DNA from 2 places in the Streptomyces sp. NPDC093252 genome. Region 2 is predicted to be linked to the other one. Evidence: riboswitches for the same ligand, from Rfam matches in the RefSeq annotation. Region 2 holds a riboswitch; the other holds the start of a gene.
What was found. Region 2 has a riboswitch for cyclic di-AMP ahead of AB0O01_RS09055 (M23 family metallopeptidase). Riboswitches for the same ligand answer to the same signal wherever they lie in the genome.
Positions count from the first base shown of each region.

Region 1: another riboswitch for cyclic di-AMP. It lies ahead of AB0O01_RS06395 (transglycosylase family protein); the one in region 2 lies ahead of AB0O01_RS09055 (M23 family metallopeptidase).

Region 1 covers NZ_JBFBEM010000003.1:98,942-102,545, reverse strand. The annotation lists gene AB0O01_RS06405 (cytochrome P450) at 1-62, shown strand, start outside; gene AB0O01_RS06400 (transglycosylase family protein) at 448-1,689, shown strand; cyclic di-AMP (ydaO/yuaA leader) riboswitch at 1,923-2,127, shown strand; gene AB0O01_RS06395 (transglycosylase family protein) at 2,132-2,830, shown strand; gene eno (phosphopyruvate hydratase) at 3,524-3,604, shown strand, end outside.
Region 2 covers NZ_JBFBEM010000004.1:41,117-44,720, forward strand. The annotation lists gene AB0O01_RS09045 (DUF6126 family protein) at 1-136, shown strand, start outside; gene AB0O01_RS09050 (tyrosine-protein phosphatase) at 249-1,046, opposite strand; cyclic di-AMP (ydaO/yuaA leader) riboswitch at 1,514-1,683, shown strand; gene AB0O01_RS09055 (M23 family metallopeptidase) at 1,688-2,668, shown strand; gene AB0O01_RS09060 (SGNH/GDSL hydrolase family protein) at 2,931-3,604, shown strand, end outside.

The sequences.
Region 1 (3,604 bases), on a different contig from region 2:
AACTGCGCTGGCGCGGCGGCCTCATCATGCGGGGGCTGCGGACCCTGCCGGTGGAGTTCTGACAGGCCCCCACCCGCCGGACATCAGGCCAGACCCCACCCGCCGGACATCAGACCAGACCCCACCCGCTCGGCAACCGACCAGACCCCACCCATCCAACAGACACCCGACGGCCCGCCTGACAGACAGTCACCCCACAGCCCCCTCAGACCCACAGACGGTCACTCAAAAGTTGACACTCCCTCATCTTTGTGATCTTCACGTGATCTACGCGGCATTAACTTGTGACAAGTCAACGATTGCGGCTACGTTCACCCCTCAGCGCGACGCGCGAGCATCACGCGACGCGCGGGTCACCGCTGTCTCGGGAAAGGTCCCCGCATGCTCTCCGGGAACGGTCGTCACCGTCGCCCCCGTCAGGCCCCGGCCATCCTGGTCGCTGCCGGAGTGACCGGTTCTGCCATCGCCCTTCCGCTGCTCGGCGCCGGAGGCGCGAGCGCCGCGAGCGGCACCACCTGGGACAAGGTCGCCGGGTGCGAGAGCGGCGGCGCCTGGAGCGCGGACACGGGCAACGGACGCTACGGCGGCCTCCAGTTGACCCAGGACGACTGGGAGGCGTACGGCGGGCTGGACTACGCGTCGAGCCCGGACCAGGCGAGCCGCTCGCAGCAGATCGCGGTGGCCGAGCGGATCCTCGCCGACCAGGGTGTCGGGGTCTGGCCCTCCTGCGGGCCGCTGCACGGGCTCGCGGAGGACAAGGAGCCGGCCGGGGTCGACACGGGGGTGGCCGGTGATCCCACGCCGGAGGCCACGGACGGCGGCGACGGTTCCCCCGGACTCACGGGCGGCCTGACCGACTCCTCCAGGTCCTCCGGAGCGTCCGGGCCGCAGACGGAGACCTCCGGGCCGGAGAACGGCACCAGTGACTCGTCCTGGGGCTCGGGCCCCTCCGGCACCACCGAGGGCGATGGAACCGGTACGCCGGAGTCCTCGCCCTCCGGCAGCCCTACCTCCCCCTCCTCCGACCCCTCCGGCTCGCCGGACGCCCCCTCCGTCGACTCCTCCACCTCGGCCTCTCCGGTCGAACCGCCCACCGAGTCCCCCTCCGGGTCGAACGGTGAGGAAACGGGCAACCTCGGGCAGGGTCTCGGCTCTTCGTTCCTGGTCGACACCAGCGACCTGCCCGAGGTCGACCCGACCCCCGGCACCGGCAAGCACCGCGGCGGCAGCGCCGACGAGAGCGGACTGGACGCGAGCGCCCCGGAGAAGGGCGCCAAGGGCGCCACCGAGACTCCGAACACCCTCTCGGGCAATTCAACTGATTCAACCAATTCAACTGATTCAACCGAATCGCCCGAATCATCCAGCGGCTCCGCGACCGGCGAAGGCTCGCAGCAGACGCCGGAGCCGGACGAGGCGGACGCGGTGGAGGAATCGGATGAACTGGGGGAATTGGGCGAAGTAAGGGCGGGGAATTCCGACCCGCGGGCCTCACGTGACGCAGGCGGCGACCGGGACGCGCTCGACCGGAGCTACACCGTCCGCTCCGGGGACACGCTCAGCTCCATCGCCGACTCGCTTGAGGTCGACGGCGGATGGCGCCAGGTCTACCGGCTGAACGAAGCGGTGCTCGACGGCGACCCGAACCACATCGTCCCCGGTCAGACGCTCACCGTCGGCGGCCAGTAGTTCCCGGACCGGGTGACTTCCATGCCCGCTCCAGGGTGGGAAGTGGGCCGGAAGTGACGGGAGTTCACGTCATGCTTCGCACCGAATGTCCGAGTTTGGCGAAAGTGTGGGATGAGTCTCAGAAGCCCTGATCGTCTTTGAAATTCCGGGAATCGCGTGTCTACGGTCAGGACCGCTCGCAAGCAGCGGGCCCCGAGGTCGCCACGCCGAATCCTGCCGGTGGCCGTACGGGAACAGTCGTCGCGCCAAGCGCCGTAGGCAGGAGCGGGGGACCCAAGGTAAGTGCCGGTGACGGAGGTTGAGGCGACTCGACCGGACGGATCCGGCTTGGGGTGAAGCCATGACGTACGGGATGAAAACCCCCGTACGGGACATGGCCGGGCAACTCAACCGGCCCGAACCCGACAGCTCACCTCGTAGGCGTCGGTGAGGGGATCTCCACATGCTGTTCTCCGGCAAGGGCAAGCACCGCCGTCCGTCCAAGGCCACCCGTGTCATCGCGCTCGCCGGTGTCACCGGCGCCGCCGTCGCCGCCCCGCTCGTCGCGGCGAGCAACGCCTCCGCCGCCACCGCGTCCGAGTGGGACGCCGTCGCCCAGTGCGAGTCGGGCGGCAACTGGGCCATCAACACCGGCAACGGCTACTTCGGCGGCCTCCAGTTCTCGGCCTCCACCTGGGCCGCGTTCGGTGGCACCCAGTATGCCGCCACCGCCGACCGCGCCACCAAGGCGCAGCAGATCGAGATCGCCGAGAAGGTCCTCGCGGGCCAGGGCAAGGGCGCCTGGCCGTCCTGCGGCGTGGGCCTGTCCAACACCCCCTACGGCGGCGGCGCGACCACCCCCGAGCCGGCTCCGGAGACCACCCCCGAGCCCGCCCCCGCCCAGCCCGAGCGCACCGAGCAGCCCAGTACCTCCCGCTCGCAGGAGCGCCCGGCCGCGTCCGGCGAGACCGTCACCACCCCGACCGGCGGAACCGTCGAGAAGGGCGACGGCGAGTACGAGGTCGTCTCCGGCGACACCCTCAGCTCCATCGCTGCCGAGCACGATGTCGCGGGCGGCTGGCAGCAGCTCTTCGAGCGGAACAAGGACATCGTCGACGACGCCGACCTGATCTTCCCGGGCCAGCAGCTCCACCTGAAGTAGCCCCCGGGGGAGTAGCCCCGCGCAGCCGCAGCCGCAGCCGCAGCCGCAGCCGCAGCCGCAGCCGCAGCCACGGCCACGGCTAAGCCGGGTCGGGCCGCCCCACCTCACGGCCCACCCACAGCCGGCCCACGCTCCCCCCACAGCCCCATCCCCCACCCTCGCCATAGGGCCCAATGAGCCCCAGTGAGCCCGGTGAGACCCGGCGGTGCCCGGTGAAACCCGGCGAGACCCCGTGGGGCCCCCGTCCCCACGGCCCGCCCCGCCCCGGTGCGTGAATCCCCCGTACGCACCGGGGCGGGGCCTTTCCACGCCGACGGCCAGACCGACGCCGACGCCCGGGCCGCCGGACACCGGGCCGCCGGACCCCCGGCCCCCGCGCCCCCGCACCCCCGCACCCCCGCACCCCCGCACCCCCGCACCCCCGGGCCCCGCACCCCCGGGCCCCGCACCCCCGGGCCCCGCACCCCCGAACCCCGGGGCCCCCGGACCACCGAAACCCCAAGCCCCCAAAACCCGCCCCCCGAACCCCCGTATTTGTTCCATTCAGAAACATTTTACGACCGGTTCCGTCCGAGGGGTGGGAGACCGGCTGGCCGATCCCCCCGGGACGGTTAGGCTCGTCTCGCAGAGCCACCGCGGTCCCGCACGGTCGCGTCCGGCGTCTGCGCCACCCGCGTCACATCCACGAAGGAGATGCTCGTGCCGTCCATCGACGTCGTCGTAGCCCGGGAAATCCTGGACTCCCGAGGCAACCCCACGGTCGAGGTCGAGGTC
Region 2 (3,604 bases):
CGTCCAGCCCGCCAGGCCCGCCAAGGTCAAGGAGAAGCGGTACCCCGGCATCTGGATCCGGCTGTTCATCTATGTCGCGGTGGGGCATGTCTTCGCCGCGTTCCTCTATCTGCTCTTCGAGGTCGGCGCGAAGTAGACCGGCCGGACCGGTGGCGGCCGGGCGGCCGACGCGGCGGCACCGAGCCGCCGCCCGATCTCCCGGCCTCCCGGCCGTGCTCAGCCCTCAGCCCTTCAGCCCTTCAGCCCTCTCAGCCCACCAGCCGCTCCCGCAGCCGCTCACGGGTCTCCGGGGCGAGCTTCAGCCCCCGCTCCAGATACGGTTCGACACCGCCCCAGGTCTCCTCGATGGTCTCGAAGGCCGCCGTCAGATACTCGGCGCGCGCGTCGAAGAGCGGACTGAGCAGCTCCATGATCTCGGGGGTGTAGGCGGTCGCGGCGTCGCCGCCGCGGCGCACCTTGTAGCGGCGGTGCTTGGCGTTGGACTTCAGATAGTCCTCGAAGACCGCCTCCCGCTCCACCCCGACCGCCAGCAGGGTCACCGCGATCGACAGCCCCGCGCGGTCCTTCCCCGCCGCGCAGTGCATCAGCGCCGGGACGCTGTCCTCGGCGAGCGCGTGCAGCACCCGGGAGTGCTCACCCGTGCGCTCGACGACGATCCTGCGGTACGAGTCGATCATCCGGCCCGCCGCCCGGCCCTCGGAGAGGATCTCCCGGAGCTGCTCCACCTCGCCGTCCCGGACCATCGCCCAGAACTCCGCGCCCTCCGCCGGGTCGCTCAGCGGAATGTTCACATTGCGCACGCCGGGCAGTTCGACATCCCTGCCCTCCAGACCCCGGTCGGCGAAGTTGCGGAAGTCGAAGACGGTGTGCAGTCCGAGGCCGGTCAGGAAAGCGGCGTCCTCGGTGGTGGCGTGTGCGAGATGGCCGCTGCGGAACAGCACCCCGTACCGCACCCGGCGGCCGTCCACGGTCGGCAGTCCGCCGACGTCACGGAAATTGCGGATTCCGGCCAGTTCGGGCTCGGTCGACGGGACCTGCTGCGTCACGGGGGCTCCTCCCAGTCGGCTCGCCCGCCCGGCTCCGTTGCCGGGTGGCGGCTTCCCTTTGACGATACGACATGACGAAACGGGCGAAAGCCCACAAAGAACCCCATGCTTCACTCTGGCTGCTCGATGCACCACTTCTCCGACTGTGCCGCATGTGGGAATTCTGTCCGAATTGCCATTCTTCATTACCTTGATTACAACTCGCTCTGGAATAAAGGAAGCTGGCGCGGCACCACGTGAGCAGCGTCATATCCGTGACCGTCCGTCGCCCCTCATGCCCACGTAATCAACCCCGTTTTCATGGGCCCTTGAGTGATTCGACAGGTGGAAATGCGACGGAGGGTGACCGGGAATTACCCGCATGGATCAAGAACGGGGCCTTTACATGGAACCCCTTGCTTGTCCCCGTGCGTCCAGGTCGCTTACGTTCGCCACCGAATCCGGGCGGAACGCCGAATCCTGCCGCCGTCCGGACCCCGCAGAAACCCACCCGTGCACGGCAGGAGCGGGGGACCCACAGGACTCAACGCCTGTTCCGGTCTCCGGAACGGCTAGGGGTTTAGTCGCGTTCCCCCACGCGGCCGGGCATCTCCAGCTCGCACCCGACAGCTCACCTCGCAGGCGCCGGAGAGGAATTCACCATGCCCGCGAAGGGTAAGCACCGCCGTCCCCGGAGCCTGCGTCTGACACGCTCCCTCGCCGTCGCCGGAACCGGCGGCGCCGCACTCGCCCTCCCGCTGATGGGTGCCGCAGGCGCCCACGCGGCCCCCGGCCAGTCCGTTCCCCAGAAGCCGGCGGAAGCCGTCACTTCGGCACCCAGCGCGGTGCCCCAGCAGACCGTCACCCGGATCGCCGACCAGAAGTCCGCGGCCCCGCAGACCAGCACCCGGACCTACTCCGTGAAGGTCGGCGACTATCTCTCGAAGATCGCCGACGAGCAGGAGGTCAGCGGCGGCTGGCAGACCCTGTACGCCGACAACCGCGAGGCCGTGGGCGACGACCCGTCGCTCATCCACCCCGGCCTCAAGCTGACGCTCGGCGGCAAGGCGTCCGGCGGCACCACCGAGAGGACCGGCACGACCGGGACGACCGGCACCACCGAGAAGAGCGAGAAGGCCGAGAAGAGCGAGGAGACCAAGGAGACCCCCGCGACCAAGTCGTCCGGCTCCTCCTCGTCCTCCGGCTCCTCGAACACCCCCGCCCCGGCGTCGTCCTCGGGCGCCAGCCTCCCGGTCGCGGGCGGCGTGGGCACCGCGTACCGCCAGTCCGGCAGCATGTGGTCCAGCGGCTACCACACCGGTGTCGACTTCTCCGTCCCGACCGGCACCTCGCTCAAGGCCGTCGGCGCCGGCACGGTCGTCTCGGCCGGCTGGGGCGGCGCGTACGGCAACCAGGTCGTCATCCGGCTCGCCGACGGCTACTACGCCCAGTACGCCCACCTGTCCTCGCTGTCCGTCTCGGCGGGCCAGTCGGTGAGCGCCGGACAGCAGGTCGGCCTCTCCGGCGCGACCGGCAATGTCACCGGCCCGCACCTGCACTTCGAGATCCGCACCGGGCCGGACTACGGCTCCGATGTCGACCCCCTCGCCTATCTGCGGGGCAAGGGCCTCTCCATCGGCTGAGGCACCCGCCACGCGCACGCTCCGTAGGCCGGACCCCGATCCCCGGGTCCGGCCTACGGAGCGTTCACCACGACCCGGGACCGATGGTGGGGGACCCGACATCTGACGATCCGTCGGACATCCAGGTATTCCGCACTTGACCAAGCCTTGGTCCGTGGCTTATCTCACCGCCCGTCAACCCTTTATTACGGTCGCGTAGCTCACATTCGAAGGGGAATCATGGGGCGATGTGGCAGACGATTCGAAGAATGACACCAGATCAGTGATCGGGTCGTACGTGGCGGTGGGGGACAGCTTCACCGAGGGCGTGGGCGATCCCGGCCCCGACGGGGCACTTGTCGGCTGGGCGGACCGGTTCGCGGTCCTCCTCGCGGACCGGCGCCCGGAAGGCGACTTCGACTACACCAACCTCGCGGTGCGGGGCAGACTGCTGGACCAGGTCGTGACGGACCAGGTGCCGAGAGCCGCGGCCCTCGCGCCCGACCTGATCTCGTTCTGCGCGGGCGGCAACGACATCCTGCGGCCGGGCAGCGACCCGGACGACGTGGCCGAGCGCTTCGAGCGCGCGGTCGCCGTCCTCACCGAGGCGGCCGGCACCGTCCTCGTGACCACCGGCTTCGACCCCCGGGGGGTGCCGCTGCTCAAGCATCTGCGCGGGAAGATCGCGACCTACAACGGACATGTCCGGGCGGTGGCCGACCGGTACGGCTGCCCGGTGCTCGACCTGTGGTCCCTGAAGTCCGTCCAGGACCGCCGGGCCTGGGACGACGACCGGCTGCACCTCTCGGCCGAGGGTCACACCCGGGTGGCCCTGCGGGCGGGTCAGGCGCTCGGCGTGGACCCCCCGGCCGACCCCGAACAGCCCTGGCCCCCACGTCCACCGCGCGGCACCCTGGACGTCCGCCGCGACGATGTCCACTGGGCCCGCGAGTACCT